One region of the Bifidobacterium sp. N5G01 genome, then DNA from elsewhere that is predicted to be linked to it. Evidence: riboswitches for the same ligand, from Rfam matches in the RefSeq annotation. Region 1 holds a riboswitch; each other region holds the start of a gene.
The links. A riboswitch is a leader RNA that binds a small molecule or an ion and turns the genes downstream of it on or off. The one in region 1 is predicted to bind thiamine pyrophosphate.
Positions count from the first base shown of each region.

Region 2: it holds a riboswitch for thiamine pyrophosphate, as region 1 does, so the genes downstream of both, thiC (phosphomethylpyrimidine synthase ThiC) here and CE168_RS03870 (ECF transporter S component) in region 1, are expected to answer to the same signal.
Region 3: it holds a riboswitch for thiamine pyrophosphate, as region 1 does, so the genes downstream of both, CE168_RS04885 (hydroxyethylthiazole kinase) here and CE168_RS03870 (ECF transporter S component) in region 1, are expected to answer to the same signal.
Region 4: it holds a riboswitch for thiamine pyrophosphate, as region 1 does, so the genes downstream of both, CE168_RS00050 (solute carrier family 23 protein) here and CE168_RS03870 (ECF transporter S component) in region 1, are expected to answer to the same signal.

Region 1 covers NZ_NJNP01000002.1:32,986-38,513, reverse strand. Annotated here, with positions in the region: gene ligA (NAD-dependent DNA ligase LigA) at 1-1,572, shown strand, start outside; gene CE168_RS03875 (Mrp/NBP35 family ATP-binding protein) at 1,666-2,787, shown strand; TPP riboswitch at 2,938-3,040, shown strand; gene CE168_RS03870 (ECF transporter S component) at 3,066-3,677, shown strand; gene CE168_RS03865 (ABC transporter ATP-binding protein) at 3,773-5,278, shown strand; gene CE168_RS03860 (energy-coupling factor transporter transmembrane component T family protein) at 5,280-5,528, shown strand, end outside.
Region 2 covers NZ_NJNP01000007.1:19,305-24,832, reverse strand. Annotated here, with positions in the region: gene CE168_RS08780 (HAD family hydrolase) at 1-577, shown strand, start outside; gene CE168_RS08775 (SdpI family protein) at 832-1,608, opposite strand; gene CE168_RS08770 (autorepressor SdpR family transcription factor) at 1,620-1,910, opposite strand; gene CE168_RS08765 (sugar O-acetyltransferase) at 2,054-2,692, opposite strand; gene CE168_RS08760 (GNAT family N-acetyltransferase) at 2,917-3,480, opposite strand; TPP riboswitch at 3,656-3,758, shown strand; gene thiC (phosphomethylpyrimidine synthase ThiC) at 3,961-5,528, shown strand, end outside.
Region 3 covers NZ_NJNP01000002.1:291,413-296,940, forward strand. Annotated here, with positions in the region: gene CE168_RS04880 (glycine--tRNA ligase) at 26-1,501, opposite strand; TPP riboswitch at 1,911-2,019, shown strand; gene CE168_RS04885 (hydroxyethylthiazole kinase) at 2,010-2,879, shown strand; gene thiD (bifunctional hydroxymethylpyrimidine kinase/phosphomethylpyrimidine kinase) at 2,995-3,837, shown strand; gene CE168_RS04895 (thiamine-binding protein) at 3,905-4,270, shown strand; gene CE168_RS04900 (LacI family DNA-binding transcriptional regulator) at 4,373-5,416, shown strand.
Region 4 covers NZ_NJNP01000001.1:12,344-17,871, reverse strand. Annotated here, with positions in the region: gene CE168_RS00060 (acyl-CoA reductase) at 1-566, opposite strand, end outside; gene CE168_RS00055 (LuxE/PaaK family acyltransferase) at 563-1,687, opposite strand; gene CE168_RS00050 (solute carrier family 23 protein) at 1,738-3,087, opposite strand; TPP riboswitch at 3,153-3,254, opposite strand; gene gltB (glutamate synthase large subunit) at 3,481-5,528, shown strand, end outside.

The DNA of each region.
Region 1 (5,528 bases):
GTGAAAGTGGACGATCTGGGGTTGCAGCGGTCGCTGGGTGCGACCTCGCGTGCGCCACGTTGGGCCATCGCCTACAAGTATCCGCCGGAGGAAGTCAATACGGAGTTGCTCGACATCACCGTGCAAGTGGGGCGTACCGGCCGCGTGACGCCGGTGGCCATTCTGAAGCCCGTATATGTTGCGGGTTCAACGGTGTCGAGAACCACTTTGCATAATCCGTTCGAGGTGGAACGTAAAGGCGTGCTTATCGGCGACACCGTTGTGGTGCGCAAGGCAGGCGATGTGATTCCTGAACTTGTAGGTCCAGTGTTGGAGCGTAGGGAAGGGTGCGAAGACCAGCTGCGCCGTTTCGTGATGCCTTCGCATTGCCCGAGCTGTGGGGCACAACTCGCCCCAGCCAAAGAGGGGGACAAGGACATCCGCTGTCCGAACGTGGAATCCTGCCCGGCACAGTTAACCGAACGCATCATCAACCTGGCATCCAGAAAGGCGTTCGATATCGAACATCTGGGTGACCAATCGGCCATCGCGTTGACGAATCCGGAAGAGGATCGCCCCGATTCGGTGGCGACCTACGCGCCGAACATCACCGAAATCGTAGTGGCACCGGGGCAGGAGCCCGAACCGTACGAGCCGGTGGAAGGGCTGGAACTGCCGGCCCGGCAAACGCCGGTGTTGTCCAGTGAGGCCGGCCTGTTCTCGCTGACAGCCTCCGACCTGCAGGATGTTCGCGTATGGCGAGAAGCGCCAATCATCGAAATCCACGAAACCGTCGGCAAGAACGGTAAGCCGAAAAAAACGCGCAAACGTATCGGCGGATCAGGCCTATGGCATCAGGTCCCGGCGTTTTGGACGACTCCGACAGCGGCGAGAAAGCGTAAGGACGAAGTCGATGAATCCGCGGAATATCCCGGATATGACGTGCCTGAGGATGCCATGGTGATCCGAGAGGAAACCAAAGTATCGCGTTCCGGAGCATCCAGCGTGCAGCCGGTATATATACGCCCTGCGGAAAATACAAGGAAAATGCTTGACGAAATGGACAAGGCACGCCACGCCGACTTATGGCGTGTGCTTGTAGCCCTGTCGATCCGGCGCCTCGGACCGCCCACGGCACGTGTTATCGCCAATACGTTCGGATCGCTTGACGCCATCGAACGCGCCAGTGTGGACGAACTGTCTCAGATAGACGGCATCGGTCCGGAGATTGCGGAATCGGTGGTCACGTGGTTCACATCGGCCAAGGAACCAGGCGATTGGCGCGGCACGGTGTTGGAAGCATGGAAGGCTGCTGGAGTTGGCGTGGAGCAAGCTGAAATCAGTGAACTACCACAGACACTTGAAGGCAAGACAGTGGTCGTCACCGGTTCGTTGATTGATTTCTCGCGTGACTCCGCCAAAGAAGCGATTATCTCTCGCGGTGGAAGAGCCTCAGGATCCGTCAGCAAGAAAACCGATTGGGTGGTCGTTGGCGAAAACGCCGGCGCCAAGGCCGCCAAGGCAGAGGAATTAGGCGTTCCCATGTTAAACGAGGACCAGTTCAAAATACTGCTGGAAAACGGAACGGTGTGACGTCGGAACGTCAAGCTGGCAACATAATCGCAAGAAGGCTCTGGCATGCCGCGCCTCCAGACGCTAGTCTGGTACGCGGTTAAAGGAGGAACCATGACCGACGAGCGTACCATTGAAGCGCGCATCTATGAGCGACTCAGCAAAGTGATCGATCCCGAGCTGGGGCGGTCCGTGACCGATCTGGGCATGATCGCAGCCATCGATGCGATACCGGTGGAAGGCAAAACGAACACTTACGAAGTCCGTGTGGAAGTCGAGCTGACGGTGGAAGGCTGCCCATTATCGCAGACCATCACCAACCAAATCAACGGAGCGGTGGCATCCTACCCGGATGCGACGCTGCTGCCGCGTATCGAAGTCGGATCCATGAGCCAAGACAAGCTCACCCAACTCGTTGCAGGTCTCAAAGCCGATCGCAAGCAGAACCCCTTTAATAAGCCGGGCATCAAAACCCGTATTTTCGCCATAGCATCTGGCAAAGGCGGTGTCGGCAAATCGTCCGTCACCGCGAATCTTGCCGCCACTTTCGCGGCGCTCGGTTATGATACGGCCGCCATTGACGCCGACATCTACGGGTTCTCGCTGCCGCGACTGTTCGGCGTGCATGCGCAACCCACCAATCTGAATGGTATGCTCATGCCCGTCACCGCTTGGGGGGTGAAACTGATTTCCATCGGCATGTTCGCGGGCGCCGATCGTGCGATCCTTTGGAGAGGGCCGCGACTGCAGCGTTCGCTCGAACAATTCCTTTCGGATGTGTGGTGGGGCGAGCCCGACGTGCTTCTGCTTGACTTGGCTCCGGGTACCGGCGATATGGCGATTTCCGTGGCCCAGGCCCTGCCGAATGCGGAACTGGTGGTGATCACCACGCCGCAGCCGTCCGCATCCGACATCGCAGTACGCTCCGGCTTGGTGGCGCTGCAGGTGCCGATGAAAGTGCGCGGCGTCGTAGAGAACATGAGCTATTACGAGCATAAGGGTGAACGTCTGCGGATTTTCGGCGAAGGCGGTGGTACGCGCGTATCGGAACAGCTGACCGAAAGCCTCGGCTATGACGTTCCTTTGCTCGCTCAGCTTCCACTGGAACCGGAATTGCGGGAGACTGGTGAGGACGGACGCCCGGCCGTGCTGAATGAGGATGGCTCGTTACGTGCCGACGGTATTGGCGAGACATTCAGGAACCTAGCTGAATCATTGATGTGCAGACCTCTGTAAAACTCTATGGAACCGTGTTTCCGTGCTGCATTCAGTACGGGAGGGAAACCCGTGAAGACAGGCCATTGCAAAAATCCGAGCGTGTTCTATGCCGGAAACGAAGCGAAAATGAAACAGCCCTTGTGAAAATCTTGTGCCTTGTGTAGTATCAAGCGCAGACACGGGGGCCGTATGGCTGAGAGGAAGCAAACGCTTCGACCGTATGAACGTATACCGGGTAATGCCGGCGCACGGACGTCTCTCTTTTCCCGTGCCTTGACATAAAGAAAGGCACATTCATGACCGTAAATGAATCTTCCGCGGTGAAGAAGCACAACAACAAATGGCGAGTCGTTGATATCGTTGTGGCCGCCATCGTCGCGGTTGCAGCTGGTGTGATTTTCTGGGGCTGGGATGTTATCTGCGCGGCTCCGATCACGCTGTTCGAAGCGGTGACGCCTGGCTTCGAAGGCCTACTGAACGGCATCTGGCTATTTGCAGGACCTCTGGCCGCCCTTATTGTGCGAAAGCCTGGTGCTGCGCTGTTCACCGAAACCCTTGCTGCCGCTATAGAACTCGCCATGGGCAATCCCTGGGGCATCGGCGGTTCCCTGATCATTGGCATCTGCCAAGGTCTTACTGCCGAAATCGGCTTTGCGATTTTCGCGTACAAGCGTTGGGATTTGCTGTCGGCCACCATTTCCGGCACCCTCGCCGGTTTGGGATGCTTCCTCTACAACTGGACCGTAAACCCCGCCTGGGCAGGCTTGCGTATTGCCGTCAACTGCGTCACTTCCGTTATTTCCGGCGCTTTGGTGGCTGGAGTCCTGATGTATCTGCTGCAGCAGGCTATCGCCAAAACAGGCGTGCTTGACCGTTTCGAATCCGGTCGTGCGCAGACTCTGGTCTGACGATTCGTTTGTGAAGTCCCGTATCGCATTCACGGTGGGTGGATACGGGACTTCTTTGATGCGTGTTCGCCTTACGAACGCCAAATGCAAAAGGAATGAAAGAACGATTCATGGGTACTGATGCAGAAAAATCGTTTTCCGCAGCCGGGGTGGTCGCACGCGATTGGGGATGGCGACATGCTTCACGTAAGGATTTTGCGTTAAGGCATGTGGACTTCACCATACAGCCGGGGGAGCGTGTGTTGCTGTTGGGTGCTTCCGGTGCCGGAAAATCGACGTTGATGGCCGGTCTTGCCGGCGTGCTCGGCGGTGATGATGAAGGTGAACTCGAAGGTGAGCTGCTGATCGACGGAACGGATGCCCGCCATTCGCGTGGGCGATCAGGATTGGTATTGCAGGATCCCGATGCACAGACGATTCTGGAACGTGTGGGAGACGATACCGCTTTTGGCTGTGAAAATCTGAATCTGCCAAAAGATGAGATTTGGAGCAGGGTCCGTTCCTCACTCGACATTGTTGGACTTGGCTATATGAAACTTGATCGCTCCACGCGCAGGCTTTCTGGCGGGCAGCGTCAACGTCTGGCTTTGGCTGGCGTGCTCGCCATGCACCCCGGATTGCTGTTGTTTGACGAGCCGACCGCCAACCTTGATCCGGAAGGCGTCAAGGAGGTGCATGATGCGGTACGTGATGTGCTTGACCGAACCCATGAAACCTTGGTGGTGGTGGAGCATCACATTGACGTATGGCTTGATTTGGTGGATCGCGTCATTGTGCTTGGCAAGCCGGAAGCCGATTCGCATGTCAGCGGAGTCATCGCCGATGGCACTCCTGAGGAAGTGTTCGGCAGCATGGCGACGGTGTTGGCAAAAGGCGGTGCCTGGGTTCCGGGGCGCACCATTGAAAGCCATATTCCCGAATCCAAGCAGTCATCGGGAAAGGTTGTTCTGCGAACCGAGGATCTCAGCTTCGGACGTGAATTCGCGCTTGGCGAGCATGTGAACCTCGCGTTCCATGCCGGCGAGATTACTGCCCTGACCGGCAAAAACGGTGTGGGAAAATCCACGCTTGCTTTGACTTTGGCTGGCTTGCTCAAACCGATTTCCGGGCGGGTAAGTATGGATGAAAGCATGGTTCCCGCACATAGGGAGAACAACGTCTTCACGTGGAAAAGCAGGGATCTTCTTGGGCGAATCGGCATGGTGTTCCAAGAGCCGGAACACCAGTTCGTTGCATCCAGTGTGCGCGACGAAGTGGCGGTCGGCCCTAAATCCATGGGAAAAACCGATGACGAGGCCTACGCCATCGCCGATATGATGCTGGAACGGTTGAACCTCAAACGGTTCGCCCCAGCCAATCCATTCACGTTATCCGGCGGTGAGAAGCGTCGTCTTTCCGTGGCGTCCATGCTTGCCGCGGCGCCGAAGGTGTTGGTGATGGATGAGCCGACTTTCGGTCAGGATTTCACCACATGGACGGAAATGGTCAGGTTGATAGCGGGCGTACGCGATGAGGGCTGTTCCGTCATCATGGTCACTCATGACGAACCGTTGATCGAAGCGTTGGGAGCGCGTCGCATTCTCGTAAGCGAGGGGGAGTGAGATGGAACAGTTGGAAACCATCAGCGTGGTGCCGCATAAGGAACGTCATGATGACGCCAGGCCGGCGTCTCCGTCATGGTTTGTCGCGAAGATCAATCCGGTCAGTCGTTTCATCGGCGCGCTGATATTGTGCATTCCCATGTTCGTGACGTTGGACGTGGTTTCCGCATCGGTGGCGTTCGTGTTGGAGATGTTGCTGCTCTGGATTGGAGGCGTCGCTCCATGGACGGTGCTTCGTAAAACCTGGCCG
Region 2 (5,528 bases), on a different contig from region 1:
TGACTGGCAGACGCGCGCATGCCTTGAAGGCAGGTACCCTCAGGTAGTTGTGGACCGTATTTGCGCGGATAATGATCCGTGCGGTTTTTACGATTATGAGGATCGCATGGACCATGGCGAAGATTTCGAAGACATTTATCCCGACGTGGTACGCGAGCAGGGTGAGGAGATCGCCGAGATCTTCCGCGATTACATCGAACGCTACGACGATGCGCTCCCCCGCATGATTCCGAATATGGAACAGCTGCTGCGTGATTTAAAGGCTGCAGGCTACGGAGTGTGGGGGTTGACGAATTGGTCGCATGAGACGTTCCATTTCGCCTTCGAGCGTTTCCCCCAGCTGGGCGAGCTGCTGCAGGGCACGATCGTGTCTGGCGCGGAAAAGATGCACAAGCCGAATGCCGACATCTACGAACTGGCGCTGAACCGTTTCAATCTTAAGCCGGAATCCAGCGTGTTCTTCGACGACACCGCGAAGAATGTCACTGGAGCGCAGGCTGTGGGCATGCATGCATTCCAGTTCGTCGATGCCGATCAGGCGCGTCGTGATCTGAAATCCTTGGGCATGAATTTCTGACTGTTTCAAAACGAACATCTGAATTAGCAAAAAGGCCGGGCCGCACACATGTGAACCGCACCCCGATTGTTGGACTGAAGAAATTCAGATTCGATGACCGAAGGTGCGGTTTCATTATGTGTGACGGTTGCAGGAAGCATTACGGCGGCGAGTCCGACGCGTACATCGCGCACTGGAACATCAGACGGCGTCGGGAAAAGCTCGGGGGCGCACCCCGGAGGAGTTCCGAAGAGCGTCTCAGTATTGCTTTGGCGTTACTGCGAATTCCGGCTACGGCGGAACAGCAGATAGCTGTACGCAGAAGGAACGAGCGCTGCGCCAACCGCTATCGTCGCAATAATTGCGGCCATGAGCACGTCGCTCACAGGCACGACAGAGCTGACGACGCCCGCTACGACCAATAACACTCCCAACACCATGAAAGAGATGCCACCTACACGCTGCGTGCGTTTCCAATTGGTTTCATCAGCCAAAGCCCAAGGCGTTCTGACGCCGAAGGTGTAATTCTGGCGCATGCGCGGAAGGTAATTTCCCACGCCGACGAACAACGCTCCCAGCACCACGCAAACGATAAGCCCAACAGGACCACCGGTAGCTGGGATCACGCCGAATGCGGTGGCTTCGGTGAACCATGTGATGCCGCACATGATGAGCGTGAACGCGATGACGAATCCACGATACAGTCCGCTGGCCTTCATGTAGCTTTCTCCCTTGGGATCCATCTTCGGGATGATGAGGAAAAGTCCCAAGCACAGTAACGGCAATATATCAAGAATCAACGTTATGGCTCTCGGACCGTAGCCATTGACCGAACCGTCGGCACCCCAATGAATCGGCACGTTTTCGGGAAGTCGACTGTAGCAAGCAAGATGTGCGGCAACATTGACCAAGCACAGCACAACAAGTGCAATGCACACGTTGCGGCTGATTGGAGCGATCTTCTCCCTCGAATCATTCTTATTCACGCTTTCAGCATTGTTGATGTTGTTATCGAAAGCTTTTTTGGAATCATCCAGATTGTTCCCGCACATAAGATTCTCCTTTATTGACCGTCCGTTTGCTTATTGTTTTCATTGCCGTCCATGAACCCCATGAACCATCCGATCAGATCCTGCATCACCGTGGTGTTGAGACTGTAGATGATGTTTTGCCCGTGCCGTTCGTCGGTTACCAGTTCCGCGGTTTTCAGCGTGGTCAGATGGTGGCTGATCGATGGTTTGCTCATGTTGAATTGTTCCGCGAGCTCACCGGCCGTCATGTCACGTTCGCGCAGCAATTCCAAAATGCGCCGTCGCGTGGGATCGGAGAGCGCTTTGAACCCCTCTCCTGCCATGCATTCCTCCTTTACGATACTGAATATTTAGATATTTTCTTATTTAGACAATTATCTAAATATATGCTCCGGACATACATATTCACGCCCGCGCGTTTACCACGGTTGACGAATCATAAGTTCATGAAGGAGGACGATGATGTCTATGCAACCGAATGCCGCTGATCGTAGGGCGGGTTAATCATGCGGTCACGCCAATAGTAGACGTCATCATGTTCGCCGATTTCGCGATACACCTTGCACGGCTGGCCGAATGCGACCACGTTGGCGGGAATGTCTTTGGTAACCAGCGAACATGCACCAATCACCGAATTATCGCCAATAGTGACGCCAGGAAGTACGGTAACGTTGGCGCCCAACCACACATTGCGGCCGATGGTGACCGGCAGAGAATACTGTGTGATCTTCTCGCGCAGGTCAGGACGAATCGGATGGCCGGTGGTAACGATAGTGCAGTTCGGGCCGATCATGGTATGTTCGCCGATATGCACTTCACCATCATCAACCAACGTGAGGTTGAAATTGGCGTAAGCATATGCACCAAAATACGTGTTGCATCCCCAATTGGCATGCAACGGCGGTTCGATATAGGCGTCCTCGCCGAATTCGCCAAGCAGTTGGCGTGCAATTTCGATACGTTGCGTCATTTGACTGGGGCGGGTCGCGTTAAAGTCGTACAGTAGTTCCATCTGTTCCTGCTGCGCTTTGATCATCTCTTCGTCATCGCAGGCATAGATCAATCCGGAATTCATAGTGTCAAGCACTCGTTGCGGCACAGTCATGGCAGCCTCCTTGCAGTCATTCACACTCGTTGCGATTATATACGAACTCAACGCAACTCATGCCGTGATTCCGCATGCCTTTCGCAATCCTCTGCACAATCATCGTCTGCGGCTAGCGAAATATTTCGCATGTTCGGCGGTGTGACCGTAAGTGCCATTGAACTCCCAATCACCACATCAAAACATCGCCAGTTAACCTGTTGCAGCCTTGGCTTCCGACACGATCAGCGGGCAGCCAAAATTTGCCAACGTGATTTGGTAAGGATATTCACATGCTCGACACGCACCTCATGCATAAGAGGCACCGACACCTCATCGCACGTGTGATGATAGACAAAACCAACCTTTTCCTGCACCCGCTTCGACTTCAGATTGCCATCATAATAACCGCACCAAATCGCACTCATACCAAGATCAACAAAACCATGACGGATAATCTCCCTAGCTGCCTCCGGCATATAACCCCTTCCCCAGAAAGGCTTGCCCAACCAGTAACCCAACTCACACTCATCATCACGATCCGTCATATCCGTATGACCATTAAGCTTTAACTCAATCGAGCCAATGGGGTTATTGCTGCCGCGCTCGCAAATCGCGCAGCATTCCTTGCCATTGAGCACATGACGAATCGTATTGAGACTTTCTTCTTTCGATCGGTGTGCGGGCCAGCCCGCGATAGGTCCGATATCCGGATCTTTCGCATAGACGTACAAGCTTTCCGCATCTGTTTCAGTCCAAGCCCTCAATGTCAGCCGTTCCGTCTCCAACATGTAGTCAACCTCTTTCATACGCAATGCATTGAACTGAGGTATAGCTTAGCCTGCAAGGAGAGTTTTGCCATGAGATGCGCGGTGGGGCGTGATACGGATGAAGACTATGCATGCGAAAGTGACGACGGGTCTGACTCACCTATGGGCTTCGGCGAAAGGCTACGTCCAGTGCAGGGCGTAGGTTCATAGCCAACACCTAAAGCAGGGGGGCTCCTCAACGGAGCTGAGATAGGCGAATGCCTGACCCTTTGAACCTGTTGGTTAACACCATCGTAGGGAGCGAAGAATGAGCGTCATCGTGCACACGCATTTCCAGCGTCAATCGGCATCCGTAAAAGTCAACGCAACAGACGCGTCGGCAAAACAACCTGCATCGCGAAATCATCAAGCGTAATTTCGCTTTCTATCCCGTGTATCCAAGAATACGAGGCATGTCAGCGTATCCATTTACTGACGGAATCAAATTTTCCCAACCCAAAACAGCATAATCAAGGGGGAATCATGAACAATTATCCGTATGCGTCGATGCGAGACAGCTTCGACCTGAGCGCCTATTTTGTGGTAGGCCCACAGGATTGCAAAGGTCGACCGATCACCGACGTCATCGATGACGCATTGCGCGGGGGCGCAAGCTTTATCCAACTGCGCGCCAAAGACGCCGACGCGAAGGACCTTACCGACATGGCGCGTGATATCGCGCAAATCATCGAAGACAACAACAAGTCAGATTCCGTGGCATTCGTGATCGACGACCGCGTGGATGTGGTCTGGCAGGCCCGCAGCAAAGGCATCAAGGTTGACGGCGTGCACATCGGACAGACCGATATGGAACCGCGTGAAGCCCGCACGCTGCTCGGCGAAGACGCCATCGTGGGATTGTCGGCGGAGACAGAAAGCCTGGTCAGACTCATCAACGAATTGCCCAATGGCTGCATCGACTATATCGGTGCGGCGCCGCTGCATGTTTCCGTCACCAAGCCGGAAGCGTCCGTAGGCGGCAATGACGGTTCCGGTCGCACGCTTGACAAAGAGCAGATCAACACCATTTGTTCAGCCAGTGGTTTTCCGGTAGTGGTAGGCGGTGGCGTGACCGCAGGTGATATGGAAATGCTGGCGCGTTCAAAGGCGGCAGGCTGGTTCGTGGTGTCCGCGATTGCAGGAGCCGATGATCCGGAAGCCACAACCCGCGATATGGTAACGCGTTGGAAAGCCGTACGTGGCGACACGAAGCACGGATACGCACCGCGCATGAAAGCCCAGAACACAGCGGAAATCAGCCCTAGCAACGCAGCCGACGGCGCATCCGGTGAAAAGAAGTTCACCAATGCGAAGGAAGCCAAGGCCGCATCCAAGCTCGCCAAGCAGCAGCGCGTCGACATTGCCGCACGCGATTCCAAACAGCGCGACAAAGCGCATATCCGCAAAACCACGCCGGTACATTTCGAAAACGAATTCGGCTCCTACGATCTGGAAGTGCCATACACCGAAATCAAACTGTCTGACACTCCTGGCGTCGGACCGAACGCGCCATTCAAGGACTACAACACCGAAGGACCGAAATGCGATCCGAAAGAGGGACTCGCTCCCCTGCGTTTGGATTGGATTCTTGACCGCGGTGACGTCGAAGAATACGAGGGACGTCGACGCAATCTGGAAGATGACGGCAAACGCGCCATCAAGCGTGGCAAGGCTTCCAAGGAATGGCGCGGCCGCCAGCATAAGCCGATGAAGGCCAAGGATCATCCGGTGACGCAAATGTGGTACGCGCGCCACAACATCATCACGCCGGAAATGCGCTATGTAGCGGAACGCGAGCATTGCAGCGTGGAACTGGTGCGCAGCGAACTGGCCGCAGGACGTGCCGTCATGCCTTGCAATATCAACCATCCTGAGGCTGAGCCCATGATCATCGGCTCGAAGTTCCTTACCAAGCTCAACGCCAATATGGGCAATTCGGCGGTCACTTCGTCTATTGACGAGGAGGTGGAGAAGCTCACGTGGGCCACCAAGTGGGGTGCTGACACCGTAATGGATCTGTCTACCGGCAACGACATTCACACTACGCG
Region 3 (5,528 bases), 260 kb from region 1:
ACGCTATGGTAACCAGTAACCAGTTTTAGTACAAGCCACCGGCTTCGGCGATCTTGACGGACTCAGGCCAAGCCTCGCCGCCCATCTCGACCGGTACCTGCGGGTAGCGCACATGCTTCTCGCCAATGCGTGCAGACACGTAATCGGCCACCTTGTCGAGTGCGACGCGCTCCTGCTGCATGGTGTCACGTTCACGAATGGTGACGGCCTGATCGTCGAGCGTATCGAAGTCGACGGTGATGCACAGCGGGGTGCCGATTTCGTCTTCGCGACGGTAGCGACGACCGATCGCACCGGCCTCGTCGTAGTCGATCATCCAATCGTGCTGACGCAGGTCGGCTGCCAGATCATGTGCCACGGTCTGCAGTTCCGGCTTCTTGCTCAACGGCAGCACTGCGGCCTTGACCGGAGCCAGGCGCGGATCAAGACGAAGCACGGTACGCTTGTCGACGCCGCCCTTGGTGTTCGGCGCCTCGTCAACGTCGTAGGCATCAACAAGGAAGGCCATGAGAGAGCGGGTCAGGCCTGCGGCCGGCTCGATGACGTACGGCACGTACTTTTCGCCGGTGGCCTGGTTGAAGTAGCTCAGGTCCTCGCCGGAATGCTTGGCATGTGCAGAAAGGTCGAAGTCAGTACGGTTGGCCACACCTTCGAGTTCACCCCAATCGGATCCTTGGAAGCCGAACTTGTATTCAATGTCGACGGTACGCTTCGAATAGTGGGCCAGCTTCTCCTTCGGATGCTCATAGTGGCGCAGGTTCTCCGGTTTCACGCCAAGATCGATGTACCACTGGGTGCGTGCGTCGATCCAGTACTGGTGCCATTCCTCATCGGTACCCGGAGCCACGAAGAATTCCATTTCCATCTGTTCGAACTCGCGGGTACGGAAGATGAAGTTGCCCGGGGTGATTTCATTACGGAAGGACTTGCCCATGTTGGCGATGCCGAACGGCGGCTTGGAACGAGAAGAGGTCATCACGTTCTTGAAGTCCACGAAAATGCCCTGCGCGGTTTCCGGACGCAGGTAGTGCAGCGAATTCTCGTCTTCGACCGGTCCGAGGTGGGTGCGCAGCATCATGTTGAAGTCGCGCGGTTCAGTCCAGTTGCCACGGGTGCCGCAATCCGGGCACACAATATCCTTGAGACCGTTTTCCGGCAGCTTGTCGCCATGCTTTTCGGCATAGGATTCCTCAAGCTTATCCGCACGGTGGCGCTTGTGGCAGTTGAGGCATTCGATCAGCGGATCGTTGAACACGGACACGTGGCCGGAAGCCACCCACACAGCCGGCGGAAGAATAATGGACGTGTCAACGCCCACCACGTCGCCACGGGTGACGACCATGGAACGCCACCATTCGCGCTTGATATTGTCTTTCAGCGCAACGCCGAGCGGACCGTAATCCCACGCGGAACGGGTTCCACCGTAGATTTCACCGGCGGGGAAAACAAAGCCACGACGCTTGGCGAGGGATACGACTTCATCGAGTTTGGATACAGCCACAATGCACCTTCTGGTTTGAACGGTTTGGGGTCTTTACAAGCGCAAAGCCTACCTTCACGCGGTGACAGAACGCCACCCAATTGGGTCGTATCTCGCCTGCGTATGGCAGATTCCACATCTCGACATGAGGCTTCTCGCTTATATATGGTAGGTCAAATAGTCAAACCGGCCATTTTCACACCCCCGATATGGCCTTTCTTCGGAGAGGACTGCCATATATAAGCGAGAAGCCTCCGTACAAACCCCATACACATATTTACATATCCATGGTTTAGCAGAATCTAAACAACAATAACTATGTAATTATCTGCTGTTTAAGCTGGATCATAACCACAGATGTGAATCACCTCGAGCAAGGCATCCACGTCAGTAGTACAGTGTCAGGGCCTTTGTATAGGTTGGATACGTTATGTACATGCAGGGGGGCTTCCGACGAAAGTGGGAGCTGAGATAGGCGAATGCCTGACCCTTTGAACCTGTTGGTTAGGACCAACGTAGGGAGCAGACAATGAGCGATAACTCGTTTTCGGCAACGTTGCGTGAACAGATTGCACAGGCAGTCAACAACGTACGAACGACCACGCCTTTGGCGCAGTCGTTCACCAATTTCGTCACGATGAATCTTGTGGCCAACGCGCAGCTTGCCGCCGGAGGCACTGCCGCCATGAGCTTTCTACCGGACGATGTAATCGACACCGCGGAAATCGCAGGATCGAACTACATCAATGTGGGCACGTTGCTGCCGTTCTTCAAAGATGCGCTGCCGGAAATCGCCTACAAACTACACAAGAACGGCAAGACGTGGGTGCTTGACCCGGTCGCCGCGGGCATCGGAAAAACCCGTACCGCCATTCTCGAATCGTTCCGCACCTATCCGCCGACCATCGTGCGCGGCAATGCGAGCGAGATCATCGCACTCGATGCGATGTGGGGTCTTGCACAAAACGATTCCACCGTTCCCGGCACGCGTCCGGCAGGCGTGGAGGCTGTGGACGAGGTCGATGCAGCTGTTGACGCAGCCAAACGAGTGGCTCGTCATCTTGCCAAACACTCCCCCACCGGTGCTGGTGCGGTGGCCGTTTCCGGAGCGGTCGATCTGGTGACCAACGGCGAGCATGTGTTCCGTCTGCCAGGCGGCAGCGCGATGATGACGAAGATCATCGGCGCCGGCTGCTCACTTGGCGGCGTTACCGCAACATACTTGGCCGTAGCGGAACCGTTGGTAGCTGCGATTTCCGCTTCACTGCTGTACAACAGGGCTTCCGAAATCGCCGAAGCGAAATCTTCAGGCCCGGGGTCCTTCCAAGTAGCGCTGCTTGACGCGCTTTGGAACGTCACAGCCGAGGAAGTCGCCGCCTCCGAAATCATCGTCGACTAGACTTTGCCGAACCCTGCACACTATGCGGCATGTTATGCAGGGTTCGGCAATTGCGTATGCGGAGTATTTCAAAACTTCAGATCACAAGTAAGCAAGAGCAAGTAAGGAGTCATTCATGACCAGCACATTGCCACCGGTATTGAGCATCGCGGGATCGGATTCCTCCGGTGGTGCCGGCATTCAGGCGGATTTGAAAACCATGATCGCCAATGGCGTGTTCGGCATGACCGCCATCGCTGCACTGACCGCGCAGAACACCACAGGCGTGACTATGGTCACGAACACTCCTCCGGAAATGCTCGCCGCGCAAATCGACGCAGTATTTGAAGATATTCCGCCGGTCGCCGTGAAGATTGGCATGGTGTCGAGCGTGGAGCTCATCAACGTGATCGCCGACCGTCTGATTGCGCATGGTGCCACGAATATTGTGCTTGATCCGGTAATGGTGGCAACGTCCGGCGCGAAGCTTATCGAAGATGACGCGATTGCGGCACTGACTTCCAAGCTGTTCCCGCTGGCCACCGTCATCACGCCGAATATGCCGGAAACCCAGGCGCTGTGCGAGCTGGCCGTCGAACAGGGTGCCGACGCGATCGACTACGAGAATGGCGAGAGCATCTCCAGCGAGAACGACATGGTGACTGCAGGCCATATGCTCGCCGGCCATTTCGGCTGCGCGGTGCTCGTCAAGGGCGGTCATGGTACGCAGGATGCCAGTGATGTGCTCGTTGAGCCGAACGGTAAAGTCACTTGGTTCCGCGCGCGTCGTATCAACAATCCGAACACGCATGGCACCGGATGCACGCTGTCTTCGGCGATCGCGTCGCATCTGGCGCTTGGCGAAACATTGCCGGAAGCCGTCGACAGGGCAAAACTGTATCTGACGGGAGCCCTGGAGGCACAGCTTGACCTCGGTCACGGATCCGGACCGATGGATCACGCTTGGAAATGGCGCTGACAGCCAAATTCGCACCATCCAATCCAAGCCATATCAAGTCGATAGGAACGCAACGAAAGGAACGAACATGACCCTTGATCGCAATGCGGAAAAGCAGGAAGTGCCGATCAATCCGGAAACAGGCAAGCCGTATATCAACACGCTTGCCGCAGTCGCCATTTCCCCCGCTGGAGCAAGCCCTGAAAAGTCCACGTACGTGGCGCAGGCGGTCGACGTGATCCGCCAATCCGGATTGCCGAGCGAAACCAACGCCATGTTCACCAACATCGAAGGCGATATCGACGACGTGCTCAAGGTGATTCGTGACGCCACCCTGAAGCTGGCTGGCCAAGGCTATCGCACCGACGTGGTGATCCGTCTCGATATTCGTCCGGGTTTCGAAGGTCAGATTCACGCCAAGCAGGCGCTTGTGGATGAAATCCTGTCGGAATAAATCCGGCAATAGACTGTTATATCGTCGTAAAAAAATCGAAAAGCGCGTCATCTATAAGAAATGGCGCGCTTTTCTTATTGATTCAGGTATAGTGTAGCGATCATGACTACGATGAAGGAAATTGCCGAAGCGGCAGGGGTGTCCATTTCCACCGTTTCCTTGGTACTTAACGGCAGAGATGAGGGACGTGTGAAAGCCCCGTTGGCCGCACTCATACGTGAGAAGGCTGACGAACTCGGCTACACGGTCAATCCTCTGGCGCGCAGCCTACGCACTTGCCGCACACGAATTCTCGGCTTCATCAGCGAGGAAGTCGCCACCACCCCGTATGCAGGCGGCATCATTCTGGGTGCGCAGGATGCGGCAAGCACCTACGGGTATATGATCATCACGGTCAGCACCGATGGCAAGGCAAGCGAAGAGAATGAAATCGCCACATTGAAACGGTATGGCGTGGATGGTTTCTTCTATTCGAAGATGTCGAACCGCATTGCAACCGTGCCCGCATCCCTCGACGATTATCCGGTGGTGATGGTGGATGCCACCGATGCCGACAACCAGATCCCCAGCATCGAGCCAGACGAATTCCAAATCGCTTACGATGCCACAAAACGGCTGATTCAAGCCGATTGCGAGAGGATCGCCTATATCGGATGTTCCGAAAACATGATTGCGCAGGATGGTCGTTTTGCCGGATATCAGGCAGCGTTGCAGGATTCCGGTTTTACCTACGATCCTTCGTTGGTATGCAATGTACTCCATAATGGCCCGGCGTTGCGCGCCGTCGACAAGCTGTTCGACGAACGCAATCCCGACGGTTTCTTCTGCTTCAACGATGCGCGCGCGTGGTATGTGTACGAATGCGCGGCACGCCGTGGACTGACTGTCGGCAAGGATATTTCCATCGTCGGCGTCGACAACCACCGCGTGTTTGCCGAAACGCTGGAACCGCAGTTGACCACAGTGGAGCTGCCCCACTATGAGATGGGTTATTGGGCCGCTTGCAAGCTGATTTCACTGATCGAACGCAAGCCCGTCGACTGCTCATTCTGGCCGAGCACCACCGCTACCCTACCACCGTTGGATTCGCCGATCCCCGCGAAAATTCATTGCGCGCTGATAGAAAAGGAGTCAGTCCGAAGCTGATTTCCTTGATTTGAGATCATGCAAGAAGGTCTTTCGACATGTCTGTTACGACACGCCGAAAGGCCTTCTTTTTTACACCCAGTTTCGACTTAATTTCAAGGCTTCTGAAAAA
Region 4 (5,528 bases), on a different contig from region 1:
ATCAGCGGCTCGTCGAACGAGGATTTGCCGATGATCGCGCTTTTCGTCAGCAAACTCATGGTCATGCTCCACACAGGAATGCCGGGAACATTGCTGGAGAACACGTGGAACGTCAGATCCGGTCCGTACAGGCGCGTGTATCCGCCGGACTTGTTCGGACGGTATTCATCCAGCATGCGCGGGCTCGACAGCTCATCGTCGAGAAAACGCAACAGCTCGCGTCTACGGAACATGCGCATGTAACGTTTCAACTCGATGCGCGTCATCGTCGGATCATAGCCGGTAATGGAGGGAATCAACGATTCGGCAAGCAGACGTCCCTCATAATCGGGATCCGTCCACAATGCCACAGCCTTACCGATAACATCCACAATGCGTTCGACGGAATATGCCGACAGTGCCTGCAGCCGATTACGACGTACCGTCCCGCACAAATCACGGATTATCTCCGCAGTGAGCACCGGATATCGTAACGTGACCTCACCATGATCGGTGATGATGTCGCGCGTTTCGAAATCCTGAAACACGAAACCGCGCGGCGCATGGAAAACATCGATGACGCTCATGCGTTCGCCGCCATCACCTCATCGACGGCGATGGAGCAGCCACGTGCCTCCGCACCCTTCGCACGACCATTGAGTTCGTAACCGGAAGCGGTGCGCACGCCAAGATCCTCCGTCAAAATCGCCAGGCAGGAATTCCAATTCGCCAAATCGTAATGCGCGATCACACCCTGCTTGCCGTCGGGAACAGGCATGAGGGTCGCCGGATCGAGAAACACGGAACGAACCCACGACGGCGTGGCCTTCAAATAATTCGACGAGCCATCCGTATAGTACGACAGCAGATTCTGATCGTAAATCTGTGAACTCAACTCCGTCATACCATACATGTTCACACAGTGCGTGCGCGCGACGCCGAACACTTCAGAGAACCTCGCATACAGGTCATCGACCGTCATATCGGTTTTTGTGCTCTTGAATCCACCGGTATCGAACACACGCGAATCCTTCGCCAACGCATAGGTCTTGCCCTGCTTGGCAAGATAGTCAAGCAGATACAGGTATGCGGACGAGGCACCCATCAGCATCACCGGCTCGCCATCGGCCACCGCCTGATTGAGGAATCTCTCCACGCCCGCGAAGTCCAATCCATCCTCATGGAAGAAGAAGCCGCTGCCCTCGCTACCGCACCGCTCCACCGCACGCGTCAGATAACGGGCCAACGAACCATTATGATTCATCTCCCAAGCGGGGGAGAGCACTGCGATGCGTATACGCTCGCGGTCCGGCATGATGAAATGACGGAACGGGCCGATCATCGAAGCGTCCCACACCTCAAGATCAGGATGATAGTTGCGTCCACGCTGGCCAGGATGCGTGGTGCCGCTGGTCATAAACACGGCCTCGCACTCCGTCTCGGGAACCGAAGTGAGCGTCAGCATCTTGAACCCATCCACCGGCATCGGTGGAATATCCATCCAGCTGGACAACGTCTGCGGAGTCACCCTGCGAGACATGCAATACGTGCGATACTGCATGTTATGAGCGTACTGAAAAGCGAAAATCTGTCGTGCGAGTGCGTCGAACGCCTCATCCGGCGCGGTTTCGCATCCGTACTTTTCGATGAACTCAAGCACATCTGCCTTGACCTGCTGCGCTTCAGTGTTTAGCGACATCGATGTCATGATGCAATGTTCCTTTCCTATGTTGAATTTCGGTAACGGTTGGCCATGAATCAAGCTTGTGCCTGATCCCCGTTGTTGCCCACGGCTGTTTTGCGACGATTGATTAGATTCGGCAAATCGATCAGCAACGCTTTGAGAATCACCACGCAGAACGCGCCGACCAGAATCGAATTGGAGAAGAACACGTGAGCGCCGCCCTCAAGACCGCTCAATGCGTTCGGCAACGCGATACCCAACAGCAGTGACAAGCCGATGACTACTTGGGATCGGTCGTCCGGCTCTGCCTTGCGCAGTGTATTGAAGCCCGTACTGATCAGGCTCGCCGCAGCCGGAAGGAAAATGCCGCCGATTACAGGGGAGGGAATCAGCGACAACATCGCGCCGGCTTTCGGCACGAAACCAAGTGCCACAAACACCACACCGGCGATGATCACCGGCACGCGTGTGTGGGACTTGCCCTCATCCGTAACCTTCAGTAAAGCGACATTCTGTGGATATGCGGTAGTGGTGAAGCCACCGATCAGCGAAGAAATAGCGGAACCAGCCGCTTCGCCGGACAAACCATAACGAACCTGGCGATCCTCAAGCTTGACGCCTTGAATCTCGCTGGCCGCCTGATACACGCCAAGCGCTTCCATAATCGCAACCATATATGCGATGAAGAACGGTACAAAAACCGTAGCATCAAAATCAAAACCGCCATATGGCATGATCTGAGGAAGACCGAACCAAGGCTTGGACGCAACCCCGGAAAAATCCGCCATGCCAAACACTATGGAGAGCGAAGTGCCGACAACCAGCGCAATCAAATAGGAAAGCGCCCTGACCATGCCTTTGCCGAACTGGGAAAGCACCACCACCAACACGCAAGTCACCACAGACACGGCCAGCGTCTTCGGATCAGCGAACCCGTCATCGCCGGGAGCGCCGCCAAGAAACTCACTCAATGTGAAACTCGACAGCGAAACGCCCACCAGAAAAATAATCACGCCGGAAACCATCGGCGCAAATAGAAAACGCATCTTCTCAATCACACGAGTCAGACACAACACCAGAAAAATCAGCGAACTAACAAAAATCGACGTGCCAGCCGCAGCCAACGAACCGGCGGTACCAGCGGCAATCATCAACGCGTCAAACGCGGCAGACGGACCTTGCACAATCGGCAGACGCACCAATTTCGTGGACTGAATCAACGTGACCAAACCGGACACGATGAAAATGGCATTCACCATATTCGAAGACAAGGCCAACGGCAACCCAATGGCACCGGCCACAAATACCGGATCAAGCCACACATTAGACACCAACACATGCTGCAAGCCCAGCAAAACGTTCTTTGGAGTGAGCTTCTTCGAATTGGATCCGCTCTGAACGGACGGTTGCGACATGGCAGACATGCCAATTCCCTCTCTTCCTTATGGGGGCGACCAGTCTATGATCGCCGACACAGGGGAACGCATGTGCGCACTGTTCGTGACATTCCTACGCAGGCATTACCCTGATCAGGTATGAGGGTCCAGGCAAAGCCCGTCTCAGCCACATATCGGCTCCCCCTGTGCTATTCGGACAGGCAACCAGCATAACGGCATGCGTCGATACTTGGATGAGTTGGCATGAGAGCCCAGTGCGTTGTGAATTCTCCACATTTCCTCAAGAAAATGTACCTTGACTTTTCTGGGTATTCGTTATATGGACACGGAAATATCCACGACACAAAGGCGCGCTATTCTAAACCGCGCATTAAAGAACCGCAAGACTTTTCTTGCCCAAAAACATTGAAGGTGGTTTCGGTGACTTTCCACACCCCGTTAGATCTCACGATCCATGATTCCCAAGGTATGTACGATCCCGGCGCCGAGCATGACGCCTGCGGCGTGGGTATGGTCACCACCCTCAACAAGCGCCCCGAACGCAAAATCGTCGACGACGCCATTGAAGTGCTCGTCAACCTCAACCACCGTGGCGCGGTCGGCGCCGAAGAAAACACCGGCGACGGCGCGGGCATCCTCATGAGCATGCCCGACGAATTCATGCGCGCCACCGCAGGCGTCGAACTACCCGAAGAAGGCCACTACGCCGCCGGCATCGCGTTCCTCGACCGAGACATCGCCACCTCCGGCCAACAAGAACAGGCCATCGCCAAAATCGTGTGCGAAGAAGGCCTCGAAGTACTCGCATGGCGCGTCGTACCCACCAACCCGGACGGACTCGGACTGCAGGCGCTCGCCAGCATGCCCGCGTTCAAGACGCTGGTCGTGGCCGACCCCGAAGGGCAGCTCACCGGCATCGAACTGGACCGCAAGACGTTCCGCATCCGCAAGCGCGTGGAACACGAGGTGGGCATCTACTTCGCGTCCCTTTCCGCACGCACCATCACCTACAAGGGCATGCTCACCACCATGCAGCTCAAGCCCTTCTTCCTGGACCTTTCTGATGAGCGCATGAAGGCGAAGATCGCCATCGTGCACTCCCGTTTTTCCACCAACACGTTCCCGAGCTGGCCGCTCGCACAGCCGTTTCGCCAGCTGGCTCACAACGGCGAGATCAACACCATCCAGGGTAACCGTAACTGGCTGTCCGCGCGAGAAGGTCGACTGAGCTCCGAACTGCTTGGCGAATTCAAGCCGTTGCTGCCGATCGCGACCCCGGGCTACTCCGACTCCGGCACGTTCGACGAATGCCTCGAACTGCTGCACCTGTCCGGACGTTCCATGCCGCATGCCATCTCCATGATGCTGCCGCCGGCATGGGAGAAGAACGACCAGCTCGATCCCGACGTTAGGGCGTTCTACGAATACAACAACACACTGATCGAACCGTGGGACGGCCCCGCGCACATCATCTTCACCGACGGCACTCAGGTCGGCGCGTTGCTCGACCGCAATGGCTTCCGCCCCGGCCGCTGGCAGCTCACCGACGACGGTTACATCGTGCTCGCCTCCGAAACCGGCGTGCTTCCGGAGAACGCCGAGGAGCACATCGTGTCCAAGGGCCGCTTGGAGCCGGGCAAGATGTTCCTCGTCGACACCGATGAAGGCCGCATCATCCCCGACGAAGAAATCAAGAAGAACCTCGCTGCCCAGCATCCGTACCGCCAGTGGGTCGAAGGCAACACCGTCGAGATGAGCCAGCTGCCCAAGCGCGAGCACGTCAACCACTCCGGCCAGTCCGTGCAGCGCCGTCAGCGTGCCTTCGGCTACACCGAAGAGGACCTGAAGCTGCTGCTCGCCCCGATGGCCAACACCGGTAAGGAACCGCTCGGATCCATGGGCAACGACGCGCCTATGGCCGCGCTCTCTTCCCGCAGCCGCATGCTGTTCGACTACTTCACCCAGAAGTTCGCGCAGGTTACCAACCCGCCGCTCGACTGGGAACGTGAAAAGATCGTGACCTGCCTCGAATCCGCCATCGGTCCCGAGCCGAACCTGCTGGCCGATTCCGAACTGCACGCCAAGAAGATCCTCATTCCGTTGCCGGTGCTCAACTCCGACGAAATGGCGCAGCTCAAGCGCCTCGACCGCGCCAAGATCCTCGGCGGCTACTACAAGCCGTTCGTCGTCAAGGGTCTTTATCAGGTCGCAGGCGGCGGCAAGGCACTGAAGGAACGTCTTGAGGAAATCTTCCAGGAAGTCGATGAGGCCATCGCAAACGGGTCCAACTTCCTTGTGCTCTCCGACCGTGAATCCAACTACACGTGGGGACCGATTCCATCACTGCTGCTCACTTCCGCGGTGCAGCACCACCTGCTGCGCAGACACACGCGTACCCAGATCTCCATGGTCGTGGAGGCCGGCGATGTGCGCGAAATCCACCATGTCGCTCTGCTAATCGCCTACGG